DNA from 3 places in the Secundilactobacillus paracollinoides genome. Region 2 is predicted to be linked to each of the others. Evidence: predicted binding sites of a transcription regulator. Region 2 holds the regulator's gene; each other region holds the start of a gene.
The links. The regulator Rex, encoded in region 2, represses fermentation and respiration genes when NADH is low (regulators of the CRP and FNR family bind a similar motif). The targets are predictions, from matches to a motif close to TTGTGAANTANTTCACAA.
Positions count from the first base shown of each region.

Region 1: a site for Rex is predicted at 2,371-2,388, ahead of AYR61_RS12335 (FAD-binding protein). Genes of this name have one in related genera too.
Region 3: a site for Rex is predicted at 3,413-3,430, ahead of AYR61_RS07370 (BMC domain-containing protein). Genes of this name have one in related genera too.

Region 1 is NZ_CP014912.1:2,821,317-2,826,293, forward strand. It holds gene AYR61_RS12330 (MATE family efflux transporter) at 1-313, opposite strand, end outside; gene AYR61_RS12335 (FAD-binding protein) at 485-2,344, opposite strand; gene AYR61_RS12340 (LysR family transcriptional regulator) at 2,542-3,471, shown strand; gene AYR61_RS12345 (aldo/keto reductase) at 3,554-4,399, opposite strand; gene AYR61_RS12350 (DMT family transporter) at 4,514-4,977, opposite strand, start outside.
Region 2 is NZ_CP014912.1:2,191,825-2,196,801, reverse strand. It holds gene cls (cardiolipin synthase) at 1-640, opposite strand, end outside; gene AYR61_RS09435 (redox-sensing transcriptional repressor Rex) at 858-1,496, opposite strand; gene AYR61_RS09430 (ABC-F family ATP-binding cassette domain-containing protein) at 1,728-3,695, shown strand; gene tsaD (tRNA (adenosine(37)-N6)-threonylcarbamoyltransferase complex transferase subunit TsaD) at 3,888-4,943, opposite strand; gene rimI (ribosomal protein S18-alanine N-acetyltransferase) at 4,933-4,977, opposite strand, start outside.
Region 3 is NZ_CP014912.1:1,750,017-1,754,993, reverse strand. It holds gene AYR61_RS07385 (propanediol/glycerol family dehydratase medium subunit) at 1-407, opposite strand, end outside; gene AYR61_RS07380 (propanediol/glycerol family dehydratase large subunit) at 436-2,112, opposite strand; gene pduB (propanediol utilization microcompartment protein PduB) at 2,134-2,958, opposite strand; gene AYR61_RS07370 (BMC domain-containing protein) at 2,992-3,285, opposite strand; gene AYR61_RS07365 (helix-turn-helix domain-containing protein) at 3,630-4,751, shown strand.

The DNA of each region.
Region 1 (4,977 bases), 630 kb from region 2:
TCACCAAGGCCGCGTAGAAGCAAAAACTGTTAACCCGTCCAGCCACATCATATTTGCGCTGCCCCAGCAGTCGCGAAATTGCTGAGCTGCCACCCAGTCCAAACATGTCGCCAAGTGCGATCATCATGGAAAATAAAGGCGTACAAATTGTGATGCCGGCAACCAGATTAGCGTTTTGCGTTTGTGCCACAAAAAAGGTGTCCGTCAGGTTATAGATCATGGAAACCACAGTCCCAAAGACCACGGGTAAGGCCAGCGTAAAGTACGCTTTTGGTATCGGGGCCTTTTCAAACAACTCTATGATGAAAATCATCTCCGTAATTTCTTAGTCAATCCTCATTATTATACGCTTATGGCGTGTCAATATAAGGGACTATGCCGCAAAAAAAGAATAAAAAACGTGCAGCTCATTGAAGGTCCTTGGCTGCACGAATTTTTTATTTACTGCATTTTTCAATCAACTGTAACTGACGTGACGCGTCCTTTATAGACTGGGTTGCGCCTTTTTGGCTTTCTGAATCGCATCCTTAACCGCGTTTTTAATGGCTCGGCTGGAAACGGATGCGCCGGTGATACCGTCAACCTCATAGGTGTTGGCAGCAACCATTTTGTCTGGCAGTTTTTTAACGGCTTGACCACCAACTTCGCCGGTTTCACTTTGTGCGACAATTTCGATATTTTGAAGTGTTTCGTTGGCATAGGTGATTCGCACCACAATTTCGCCACCAATACCATCGTTATCAACGCCTAGATATTGGTTGTCACTCAGCGTAATCTGATTTAAATCAATGTCTGGCTTTAAGTCGCTGCTCAACCCATTATGGGCACTGGCACCCGTTGTGGTATCAGTGCTAGCAGCCATCGCAGCGGGCTGGGAATCTGCTTTGGCCTGGGCCGCATTTTCACCGGCAATCTTTCCAAAAATCAAACACTCCGCAAGATTTCCCCCACCTTGATACTGGTTCGCACAGATACCGCCAAGTTCGCCGGCACTATACAGGTGCGGAATGGGTTGGCCAGTTGTGTCCAACACCTCAGCTTGTGCATTTCGACGGGGACCACCCTGAGTATTCAACACGTCGTGGGTCATTTTAAGGGCATAAAATGGGCCGTTGTCAAAGGCTCGCATGGTGTCAGGCTTCCGGTTAAACACGTAGTCGTGACCGGTCTCAGCAAAGTGATTAAAATCGGCGACGGTGTTCGCCAAAATTTCAGTATCGGCACCGATCTTTGTCGCAAGGTCAGTCAGCGTATCAGCTTTAACTAACTGTTGTTCAAAATCTGGGACGGGGACGTTGCCGTTAGTCTGAATTTGATCATACTGTGTTTGATCAAAGACAAGGTATGGGTGCACGTTCGTTCGTGGTACGCGCCAAGTGCCGTGATCGTAAATGTGCCCATGACGATTCGGTTCGGTCTCGTCAAAGTACCGACTGCCATCGTCAGCAACCGTCATGATGCTGCCGTTTGCGATGTCTGGCCATGCTAACAATAGTCGGCCGCGTTCTCCTTCAGGAACCGCGACTGCCATGCCATGCAATAAGCCTAAGGCCTCGTAATTTTGCATGTGCCACATGTCAGCACCGACTTCTTCTCCCATCCGGATGCCGTCACCCTTATTGTAGAGACTGCCAAGCGGTGCAAGATGGTCAGCACCTAGATAATCCTGAACGGCTTGCGGGTCATTTTCAAACCCACCCATGGCCATCACAACACCATTTTTGGCTTGAATGTTGTACAGATGACCATCGCGTTCGATTTGAACACCAATAATGGCCTTGGTATCTGGATCTTGGATCAGGTGTTTGGCCGGTGAACTGAACCAGACGGTAATCTTATCCGTTCGCGAGATAACCTGTTGCCGAAGATTCTTCCAAAGTGCCGCGTCAAATAGGCCGTGGTGAACCGTCGTGAAATCATAAGCCTCTTGACCTTCGTACTCAGGATATTCGTGAACTGCGCTGTCCAAAGGTAATGGCGCGTCCACACTTGTAAAGTCGTTTTTAACACTGACGGGTTCAACGCCGAGATATTTTTTAACATAGTCGCGCATATGGGCCATCCCGTCGACGAAGGTGTCAACCATGGTCTCATCGAGCGCCATCGGGTACGTCAATCGCTGGTAGTATTTTTTACCAGCCTCAGCCGTGTCAACGGTGCCTATCAGCTGGGCAGAATATCGTGTATTCCCACCTTCATGTCCATTGGGTGCTGAATCAGTTAACAGCACCGACGCCCCAGCATCTGCGGCAAATCTGGCCGCCGTTGCACCGGCACCGCCAAAGCCTAAAATTACGGTGTCGAAGGTTTGATCCCAATTGAGTTGTGATGCTTTTGCTAACATAGTTAAAACCTGCCTTTCAGCAATCCTTGTTTTTATTTTCACAATAATGGTTTGGAACACATCACACCATTACTATAAACCTATTATGAATCCGCTTTCCAAAAATTGGAAATAACTTTTTATTTTTGTAGTATTACTGTTTTGTAATCGGTTTTATCCTATACTGACACTAGTTAACATAGATAGGAGGAATTGTTGTGGGAAATAGATTGCTTGTTTTTCTCGAGGCCATCCAGTCACATTCAAGTATGACGAAAGCTGCACAATCTTTGTTTGTTTCACAGCCCTATATTAGTCGCGTCATTAAAACGGCGGAGGCGCAGTACCAAATTACATTAGTCGATCGTGACCATCGGCCCATTCAGCTTACATACGCTGGCGAGCGGTTATTGACCTACCTTAAAAGTGCCGAGCACTTGAACCAAGCCATGGTGACTGAGATGACACAACTGAAGGAAACTGAATCGCAAACGATCACGCTTGGCATTACGCCACCCGCTGCGATGGCCTGGTATCCAGATACGTTACCAGCCTTCTACAGCCGGTTCCCGAACATGCGAACCCGCATCATCGAAGTCAGTACTTCTGAGGCAGAAAAACAACTCGTTGACCGTCAATTAGACTTTTTTATCGGAAAAACGATTCATAAACCGCAAGTTGTTTCTCTTCCGTTGACCACGATTGCGCTATCATTAGTTATCCCAGCAACGTTTGATGACTTTCAACCGGGCAAATTCTGGCGACCATTTTCTGCTGATGTGTTGACCCACCTCAATGGCCAACCCTTTATTCGGTCAATAGGTGAGTCACGGATGCAGGAGATGATCGATCACTATTTTTCAGATCAGGGCGTGCAAACCATTCCGTTGATCGAGGTAGAAAATTTGTTATTTGCGTTACATCTCGTATTAAAGGGACTTGGGTGCACAATTGTTTCCACAGCGATGTTGACGCGTTTATCGACAGCTCAACGCGCGACGATAAATGCGTTTAAACTGCCCATCTCGCAGCTCAGTGTGGACTTTAGCGCCTCCTATCACCGTAACCATCAACTCTCGGGACCGTTAGAATTTCTTGCCCAGCAAGCCCAACAAAAGTTTACAGCTGATATTTTACGCCAGTCTTGACTGGGTACTGAACATCGAAAAAACGCCATCTCAAAGATCGAGTTAGACTTTTGAGGTGGCGTTATTTTGTTTAAATCTATGCCTATTTTGTACTCATTTTACTTAACACATCAAAATCTGCGTCGCTTAACGCAATATTTTGAGCTGCAACGTTACTGATGACGTGTTCACTTGACGAAGTTCCTGGAATTGGCAGGATGACCTCAGACCGCTTTAATAGCCAAGCCAAGGCAATTTGTGACGGTGTTGCGTCGTATTTCTTGGCAATTGTTGTCAATTGACTGTCGTCCGTCAGTTTACCAGTCGCTAATGGGAACCAAGGAATGAACGCAATGTGATTCTCGTCCGCATAGTTCAGCACATCTTCATCCGCACGATCGATTAAATTATAGCGGTTTTGAACTGACACGATCGGCGTGATCTTTTGTGCCGACTTCAGCTGATAAATGGAGACCTGACTCAAGCCGATATGCTTGATCTTTCCCTCCTGCTGCATTTTTGCCAGTTCACCGATCTGGTCTTCTAACGAGTAGTTGGCATCGATGCGGTGCAGCTGCAACAGATCAATGTGGTCCAAGCCCAAGGAGAACAGGTTTTCTTCAACTTGTTGACGCAGGTAGGCTGGATTGCCTAATTCGGTCCATTCACTGGGTCCCTGACGCGTAAACCCAACTTTGGTGGCCACCAGAACATGGTTGTCAGGGCGTTGTGCTAGCGCTCTTTTCAGGTAGATGTTGGCAAAGAGCGGGCCATATGAATCCGCCGTATCGATAAAGTCGACGCCGTGGTCGATTGCTGTTGTAATGACGTTCACGGCGTTTGCTTCATCATCAGCTGGCCCCCAGACACCCGTGCCAGGCAGTTGCATGGTCCCAAATCCTAGCCGGTTGACCGTAATCTCGTCATCAAATTTGAATGTTAAGTTCATATCAGTTCCCCTTTTTAAAATGCGCTTAGTTTAGTGGCTAGGTCTAGTTTACGCCTAACCCGGGTGGCCATTTCAAGTCAGGTCCCCTGTATCTTGTTAAAACTTTAACTTTTACTATACCAGTCGGATGAGCACAACGCCAGCAACCATCACGATCAAACTGACAAGTTGCCAAACGGTGACGCGATTTTGCTTAGCCCCTAACCAGCCGAATTGATCGATCAACAGGCCGCCAGCCATCAACCCGATCAACGTAATCACAACGGCCAGTCCAGTCCCGATAACCGGAACGAGATAGACGTTTGCGAGCACAAACAACGCACCGATGAGGCCGCCGATCCACATCCACCACGGATGATGTTCAGTCCGTAAACTGTGTAAATGAAATGGTGGCCGTAAGATCAACACGATGATCAGCAGCACGACTGTTCCGACAAAGAACGAGACGAACGCCGCCTGGATTTTTGACTGCAACACGGCACCGAGGTAGCCGTTGATTGCTGTCTGCGAAGCGCTCAACATTCCGGCAAAAACACCAAGCAGACGCCAAAGCCACGCTTCGATACCGTGCGCTTCAG
Region 2 (4,977 bases):
AGTCAAGAATAGCGGAACGCGCCAAGAATGGCTCAACATATCCGCCAGCATCGATCAGTGGCTTAAAAAAGCGCCGATAAGTCCCCATTGACCCCCACGGATCATAGATGACCCGTACCGTAACACCGGCCTTAGCACGGGCAACAAGGGCGCTTAAGACAGCGCTGCCAATTTCATCATTATAAAACGTGTAGAATTCAACATTCACGTTGCGTTGCGCGGCGTTAATGTCACGGATGATGGCGTCAAACAAGCTATTGCCATCCGTAAATAGTTTCACGCGATTTCGTCGGGTCAAAAAAGCGCGATTGGCCCGCATAAAAAGCTGCATTGTTCCGGCAATATCGCGCGACACCGGGTGTTGGCTTGTATCGGGCTCTAGCAGCAGTTCTCGTTGTTCAGACAAAATTGTATCTAACCGCGTCTGAACCGTATTATCGACTTTGAAAAGTTTGTTTTTGGGGAGTTGTCTCCCAAAAAAAGCGTAAAAAATGAACCCGATTACCGGCAGTAACAACAACACCAGCAGCCACGCCCACATCGCGGCAATATCGCGACGTTGTCGAAACACTGTAAACAGTGCCGTCATCAGGTTAATTGCGTAGATCACACCAAGGATCATGGACCAAGAAATCGTCACATGCTCACCTCCAATAAGGGTTACAAAAAGTATAGCACTATTGTGCGTTTTCTCACACAAGTTCGAAATTTTGACCGCTTCTTGAAAGCGAAAAATAGCGCCTATCCAGATCAAATAGGCGTTTTAAATTTACTTGTTGTGTTCTTGTTTCGATTAAAAAAATGACACAAACAAAAAAAACTGACCAATGCCACTAAGGGTCATTAGCCAGTTTTGCTTATGCTTCTTCGTTATAGTGATCCAAGAAGTAGACCAATGTCTGTAATTCATTCGTCAGATCCACGTTTTGAACGCGCACGTTATTCGGAACTGATACCCGAAATGGCGTAAAGTTCAAAATACCGCGGATACCACCAGCGATAGCTTCATCCGTTACCGATTGGGCAACGTCTGCAGGAACCGTAATGATGGCAACCTGAATTTGTTGATCCTTCAACTGTTTTTCAAGTTCAGCCATTGGATAAACGGGCACACCGCTCTTAACGGTGTTTGCGAGGTCAGCCTTAACATCAAAAGCAGCGCTGATACGGACGTTGGAATTTTGATGGAAGTTAAAGTTCAACAGCGCATTCCCGAGGTTCCCAACCCCGATCAAAGCGGCGTTGGTCAATTTGTCCTGGTTCAGGATCTTCTTGAAGAACTTTAGCAAACTCTCAACATCATACCCATACCCGCGTTTACCCAGGGCACCAAAGTATGAAAAATCACGACGGATCGTTGCTGAATCAACCTTTACGGCTTCTGATAATTCAGTCGACGAGGCCCGCGTCTTGTCTGCATCTTTTAAGATGTTTAAGTAACGGTAATAGATCGGCAAGCGCTTAGCGGTTGCCTTTGGGATCTTTGTTTCTGCCACAGTAACTCCTCCTTGTGAATTTTAGTAAAGTGAATGAAGTGAATTAGAATAAGTGCGTGTATTCTACTCTTAATTCTGGGGCTTGTGAAATAGCCATCCTCGCTCATTATAGCATAAACCCTTATCTTGTGAAATAATTTTCAATAAAAAGGTTGTGAAAACTGTTATTTACCAGTTAATGAGCCCCTATTATGGTAAAATAGTTTCACGAAGAAAGGTAGGCTGATTCATATGTTATTACAAGTCCAGCAAGTGACGCGGCGCTTTGGTGCTGAAACACTTTTTGCCGACGTCAACATGGATATCCCGGATAATGGCCGGGTGGCACTTGTTGGTCGCAATGGTGCCGGAAAGTCAACACTGATCCGCATCATTGCCGGAATCGATGCGCCTGATAAGGGCCAGATCGTTACCCGAAAGAAGTTAACACTCGGGTACCTGGCCCAAGATACAGGGCTTGATTCCAATAAGTCCATCTGGGAAGAAATGGCCAGCGTGTTTGCGGCCCTTCAGGCTCAGGAAGACCAGTTGCACGAGTTAGAAGCCCAAATGAGCGATCCCGATATTATAGCGGATCCTGACCAATTTGAACAGGTCACCACAACCTATGACCGAATCCAAAGTGACTTTAAGGCTAATAACGGTTATGGGTACCGAGCTGAGATTCGCGGTGTGCTTCACGGGTTCGGCTTTAACGAACCCGACTATGACCGTTCTGTCAACGAACTGTCTGGCGGTCAAAAAACACAGTTGGCGCTCGCTAAACTTCTGTTAGAAAAACGCGACTTGCTCATATTAGATGAACCAACGAACCACTTGGACGTTGAAACGTTGACCTGGCTCGAAGGCTACATCCAGTCTTACAAGGGCGCGTTGCTGATTGTTTCTCATGACCGGTACTTCTTAGACCGTATCGTGAGCGAAGTGTACGACATGTCATCTGGCATCCTCACCCACTACCATGGCAACTATTCCAATTACGTGGACCAAAAAGCGGCGAAGTTAAGACGTGAATGGAAGGAATACGACAAGCAACAGGCAAAGATCTCCAAGCTTGAAGATTTCGTGAACCGAAACATTGTGCGTGCTTCAACGACCAAACGTGCTCAAGCGCGGCGGAAACAACTCGCTAAAATGGACCGTGTTGATCGGCCAGAGGGTGCTGACAAGGTTGCCCATTTTGAATTTGTACCCACTAAAGAAAGCGGCAATATTGTGCTCACAACGACCGACCTCGCAATTGGTTACACACCGGACAACGTGTTGGCGCAACCAGTGAATCTGGATGTCAATAAACACCAGGCAATTGCCATTGTCGGGCCAAACGGCGTGGGTAAATCAACCCTGCTCAAAACGATTCTGGGTAAAATTCCGGCCATTAAGGGCGACGTGCATTTTGGCACCGGCGTTGAGACCGGCTACTACGATCAGGAACAAAAATCACTCCATGGTGAAAAAACGGTGTTAAACGAACTTTGGGATGATCACCCAACAACCCCTGAGGGCGATATTCGCACGATTCTCGGGAGTTTTCTATTCACGGGTGAAGACGTCGACAAGATGGTGCATAGCCTCAGTGGTGGTGAAAAAGCCCGGTTGCTGCTCACCAAGCTTGCCATGCGTCACGATAATTTTCTGATTTTGGATGAACCGACTAACCATTTGGATATTGATAGCCGGCAAGTGCTGGAAAACACACTGAATGACTTCGAAGGTACCGTCCTGTTTGTTTCCCATGACCGGTACTTTATCAACCAAGTCGCCACATCAGTGGTCGAGCTTTCAGCTGAGGGTTCAGAACTTTATCTGGGCGACTATGACTACTACATTGATAAAAAAGAAGAGCAGGAAGCCTTGGCAGCCCAAAAAGAAGCTGAGGCAGCTGAAGCTGCGGGTACAACTGTGACGACGGCCGCTCCGACAACCAGTCAAAATAAGCAGCAGTATCAGCAATCTAAGGAACAGCAGAAAAAAGAACGTAAGCTGACTCGTCAGGCGGATGCCTTGGAGGAACAGCTGACAGTCCTCTCTGATCAAAAGGATGCGTTAGAAACGCAAATGTCCCAGCCAGACGTTTTCTCAGATATCGAAAAACTAACTAAGCTGCAGGACCAGCTGAACGACGTGAATGCGGAAATCGAAACCACTGAAGATCAATGGGAAGAGATTTCGATGACGTTGGAGGAGCTGCAGGGTTAGCCTTCTGAAACACGTTTCCGCTATGTTGCATAAAAAGAAAACCTAAATATTGACGTTTGCCAGAAATCAAAGATAGCCTTTAAAAGTAGCGTTTCGGTACAGCTACCACCCCGCTACATCTCAATAGAATAATCAAAGCCAAAAAAGCCACCGCAATCCGCGATGGCCTTTTAATGTTCTGTTTATTTAAAATTATTCCGCCGTACTCATCCAATCAAACTCCAAACTAGGATCAGCATTCAAACTGGCATCGCCAAACTGCTGCTGGTTATAAAAGACATACCCAGCGGCCCCAACCATCGCCGCATTATCGCCGCATAACTTCAACGGCGCTAATAACAGTTCAGTATTGTCAAAGGCTTCCAATTCAGTCGTCAGCCGTTCACGTAAGCCGAGGTTGGCAGCAACACCGCCCGCCAAAATAAGTTGCTTAACAGGATAGTCCGCAAGCGCCCGGACGGTTTTATCCGCCAAAACGTCCACAACAGCCTGTTGAAAGCTAGCCGCGAGGTCTTCACGACTGAGCGTCTCGCCAAGTTGATCAGCATGGTGGGTCGTGTTCAGAAAGGCGCTCTTCAACCCGCTAAAACTAAAGTCAAACGAGTCGTCCTGATCCATGGCGCGAGGAAAGTTAAAGGTGTCCTTGCCCAAATGTGCGAGACGGTCAACTTCTTTGCCTGCTGGATAATTAATGCCTAACACCCGGCCAATTTTATCATAGGCCTCACCGGCAGCGTCATCGCGCGTCTCACCAATAATTTCAAACTTACCTGGTTCCGGCATATAGACCAATTCAGTATGGCCACCAGAAACGAGTAAGGCCAAGGCTGGAAACTCAATTGGTTTCACGAACCGGGCTGCGTAAATGTGCCCTGCCATATGGTTAACCGGAACTAATGGCAGGTGGTGTGCAAAGGCAACCGTTTTAGCGGCAGTTACACCAATTAACAACGCCCCGACCAGTCCTGGGCCATAGGTGACCGCAACAGCGTTAAGGTCATCATACCCAACCTGAGCTTCACTCAGCGCATCTTCAATACAGCTCGTGATCTGTTCGATATGGTGCCGACTGGCAACTTCTGGAACAACGCCACCAAATCGTTGGTGACTCTTGATCTGCGTTGCCACAATATTTGATAAAATATGGTCGCCATTTTCAATGACGGCCACACTTGTTTCATCACAACTGGATTCAAAAGATAAAATCAAATTTCGTTCCACGTGCTTCAGATCCTTTCTAATCAGCATTGATGACCAGTTTCATTAATAATGCGTCTTCTAC
Region 3 (4,977 bases), 440 kb from region 2:
CCAGAACCAGATAACTGGTCAACATCAGCGGAAACAAAGGAAACATCTGAAGTCCGGTATACCTTAACGACCCGAGCCTTCAAGCCTTCTTCTTCGATCCCGGCAATGACTTGACGTAGGATATCCTTGTGAGGAATCTTGGTCATGGTCTTAGTCAAAACTTCAGCAAATGCTGGGGCAACCCCGATCACAACTTCGTCCTTTGACAGACCTGGCTTGGCGACACCAACGTGTTCAAACCAATCTAACTTCTTCTCTGGTACGGCACCTTCCTTGGCACCAGCAACTGGGGCTGATGCTGCAGATTGGTCACCATCAAAGGAAATTGGCGTATCAGTGTTTTGAACTTCACTTAAAACGCCTTTGATAATATTTCTAAGCAATGTTTCATCAATTTCTGAACTCACTGTGCTTACCTCCCTTCGACCTGTCTGGTTAGAATTCCAACTTCTGAGGATCCAAAGCCCACGGAACGTTTTCTAGACGGTTCCACTTGTCTTTGTCTTCCCATAGACGGTAACCAGTACCTGGGCCTTTGTAATCGTTAGCATCGTTAATAGCTGAAGTACACTTCCAACCATCCAAGAAGACAGCGGATGTTTGCAGGTAGTCACCACAAACTTTTTGTTGAGCTAACTTAAGCACAGCTTCAGCGACGTCTTTGATATCGTGGTCGTATAAGGCCTTGATAACATCAATGACCGTAATACCACGAGTCATTAAGTCTTGAGCAGCCTTCATATCTTGCACCATGTCACGTTTTGGCATGTCGTTTGAATTGCTGCCGTAAGTTGCGGCTTCAACTTCTTCATCAGTGATTGGTGGTAAGCCTAACCCATCAAAGACAGCTTGGAGAGCAACACCGGCCTTGTGACGAATCTTGATTGATTCTTCTTCAGTGATAGGCATGATCCCACCATTGATGGCCAAGTCACGTTCCAAAGTAATGTAATCATCGAAGTCTAAGGCATCCATGTTTGACCCAGCAAAGGTGTTATCAGTGTTTTCTTCGGCGGCATACCCTGATGAAATGTAATCAGTACCGGCGATGAATTGACCGATCATCCGGCCAGTCCGACGAATGTCAGAGTGAGAGAAGGCTTGGTCGTTACCAGAAGCACATTCAAGGTCAAGTGACATACATAGTAAGTTTTCACCGAGAACTTCACGGATCCCGCCTACGACGGCACCTGGCATTCCGATACAACTAACACCACCGTTTTGCAGGCCTTGAACACCTGATGCTTTGGTAATGTAGATACAACGTGCTTCAAGGTAAAGCATTGACTTACCTTCAGTGTAGCCCATCATAACCTCTGAACCGGCACCTGAAGTAAACCGCATCTTCAACCCACGTGAAGCGTAGCAAGAAGCTAAGAAGCCCTTTGACCAAGGGGTATCATCACCATCAGTGAAGACCCGGTCAGTCCCATAAACGGAAATCGTTTCGGCATAGGCGGTAAACCCACGCATCCCTAAACTCAATTCGTCAGCTTCTTCAACTGAACATTGGGTGATAACACCAGGACGGCCACTTTGAGCACCGACCATGATTGAAATGGCGTTCATTGGCGCATACCGAGCAACGGCAGTCGTGGTTTCTTCTTCAGGAACCCCACGTAAAGCGGCTTCGGCAGCATCAGCAGCAATTTCAACTGGGTTATCCAACGTGTTGGTGGCGTGGACTTGTGTCATAGGTGTCCGACGTGGCCGCATCTTTTGAGTTGCCATGATCATTTCAGCAAAGTTCAACTGGCTGATAACTTCAGCAGCCTTTGCAGGAGTCATAGCTGTTGTGTATTCAATAATTTCAGCACGGGAGACGTTAGGATCACACATCATGTTGGCGATCTTAACTGAATCGGTCTTTAAAGTCTTTTCAGCGTTGTCCAAGTTGATCCCGTATTCGGCGATGTACTTGTCGATAAGGTCGAAGTCTGCCTTCTTCTTACCATCCATTTCAGTAACAACACCGTTTTCGATCGTAATACTTGGTGTTGGATCATTCTTACCGTTAAGGGCAACTAATCCTTCATCATCCCAGTTCTTAACGAACCCATCTAAATGAACTGGACGTTTCTCTAATTTTTCAAATCTTTTTTGACGTTCCAATATTGTTCCTCCTCTCTGCTACTACTTAATGTATGATGGAAAATCATTTACTGGAGTTTCGCCAAGTTGTGCCAAAAGCTTAAGGCCAACTTCACGGCCGGCAATAACGGCCTGGCGAACGGCACCTGAATCACCGCTAATGTGAACCATCCCTTCGTTTGAGAAGCTGGTCCCATGACTAGGAGAAGCAAAGGAAAGAACGTTAACCCCGGCAGTTTTAATTGCAGTATCGGCCATAACAACACCGATCCCAGAAGGGGCGCCACAAATCAAACCGTATGCTTTGCCTTCAGGAGCGCCGAATGCCATGTGGCAGGCGCCTGAAGCACGGGCAGTAAATTGTAATTCCAAGTGACCAGCAGCAGAGTTATAAACGTCTCCAAAAGTCCGGCTCAGGTTATCCAAAGCTACATTAATAGCTGAACGAACGTCTGAAGGATCATACCCACCAACAAGAATCAAAGAACCGTGACCAGCGCCACCCTTTGTATCACGTGGAAGTTCGATATCGACAACTTCTGTGTTGGTTGCCTTAACAGCTTCGTCCATGGCCATAATTTGTGGGCCAGCACCTGAACGAGCACTAAGAATACCAAGTACAGAGTATTTCTTTGTAATGTGCAGTTGATCTAACAAAGTTGGGTCAACACTGGGAATACACATACCAATGGTGTCACCGATTTCTCGAGTTCCAACAAACTCAGGGACAACACTAGTAGAGTTTAAAAAATCATTCATTTCGAATCCTCCCGATGCATTTGACTGATTTTTATCATCAAGCGAGATTCCTTTTTTGAGGAGCTCACTCATTACTTGCTCAACTAACGCGTCTTTATTCACACTCATACCCTAATCTCCTTTAATAATCAGGCTAACTGACTATTCTGCAGAGAGTTTCTTAGGATCTGGGAGAATCTTTTCAACATCGCTATGTGGACGTGGAATGACGTAGTTAGATAAGACTTCACCGATATTTTCAGCTGCTTGAACACCAGCATCAACAGCGGCTTTTACGGCACCAACGTCACCGCGAACCATAACTGTGACTAACCCATGACCAATCTTTTCTTGGCCCACCAAATCAACATTTGCGGCCTTGACCATTGCGTCGGCTGCTTCGATTGAGGCAACCAGACCTTTCGTTTCGATTAATCCTAAAGCTTCTTGGTTCATTAGAGCTTCCTCCTAAATTTTGGAAGTGCAGTGACGTTAGACAGTAAACGTTTGAGAAGTTGTTATTATCTAATTTCCGCGCATTTCCAATTAGTTTCGAAAACACTTACATTATAGGTGATTCTATTTGTGATATTTTAATCAAGTGTATTTCACGATGTCAAAAAAGGTAAACGTTTTCAAAAGAATATGGCATTAGTGCAAAATAATACAAATTAATTTAAAAATTATGTTGAACTACCGTTGCGATTATTTTAAAATCAATTGTAAAGGAGTTGGCAGCGTTTACCGTATTTATACAGTGTACGTGAACCGCTTCTCATACAATTGGAGGAGGACCATTTATGATCGACTATCCACTTAAAACAGAAGACTATCGTACACTTGCAGGGGCGGTTGCGACGTTCGCCGGTATTACTCAGATCGACACTGTTTTTTATACCTTAGACGAGCAATTACTAAAGGATAACGCTGTGTACTCAGGGCTTGACGAGGTCCAAAAGAATATCAACTTTGATGCGTTAAAGGTCTACGCGATTTTTCCTGTCACCATTGAGCATCGCCTATGGGGATTCATTATTTGTAACTCAGTAAACGTTTCCCAACAGCGTATTTATCTTTCTAGAAGTTATCTCGAAAATATCTTTAATCAACTGCTAGAACCGGATTTCAACATCACCGTGTCTGTCTGGGATGCCCTAGATACGGAGCAGTTGTCTAAAATCCGCTACTTCGACACTTTCTTGCGTGCCTCAACAGCAGAAGGTAATCAAATTACCACGCAGCCGGTCAAGACGGACCGCAATAAGTACCACAATGTAGAAACTGAATCGCAGCCCACTGTCCAAAGTGAGGATGATGGCGTCACCCAGAGTATTGATGCCGCCATTCAATATATTGAAAAGAACATTCGGCACACGATCTCACTGTCGACCGTCGCGCAAGAAGTCTTTTTGTCCCCGTCCTACCTCAGTCGAATTTTTAAGAAGATCCTCGACGTCAACTTCATCGACTACGTGAACTACCGAAAGATTGCAGTAGCCAGTGAAAAACTCGCTTTGTCTAAGCTGCCGATCAACTACATTGCGAATCAAATCGGCTTCCAACAGACGAGCTATTTCACCAAGATCTTTAAGCAACGCACTGGTCTGACACCATCGGAATACCGCCACCAGAATACGTCGATTCAAAAGATCTTTACAATTCACCGCGATATTACCTGGCAGGAAAGTGACACCGTTTTTGACGTCTCAAAACGCTATTTCCAAAAAAATGACATTGCCTACTTCTCGCAGCCGGTAAATGGCTACCCGTACTTTAATAACATCAGCAACCTCGCCGACTCGACCGGCTCTCGCGGTTGGATCTATACCGTTGACTGTAAACAGCCGACGGTGCCATCGAGTGCTGTCAGCATTAAAGGCAAGTCAGTTGTACAGTGGATCTACACGGCATTCGCGAATTAGGTCATTTTTACCAGGTACAAGCAAAAATAATGGTATTTTTTTGAACACGCGTCAATTATCCTACGACAATTAAGTAATAGTTGGTTTTCTCATCCATTTAACGTTTGATAAATTAAAAGTCTCTCCTATTTTCAATTTCACATCGTAATTTAGGAAAAATACTTAATTTATGACATTGTATACTGGACACTTTTCTGAATACGCAAAAAAAATGCTATCAAATTAA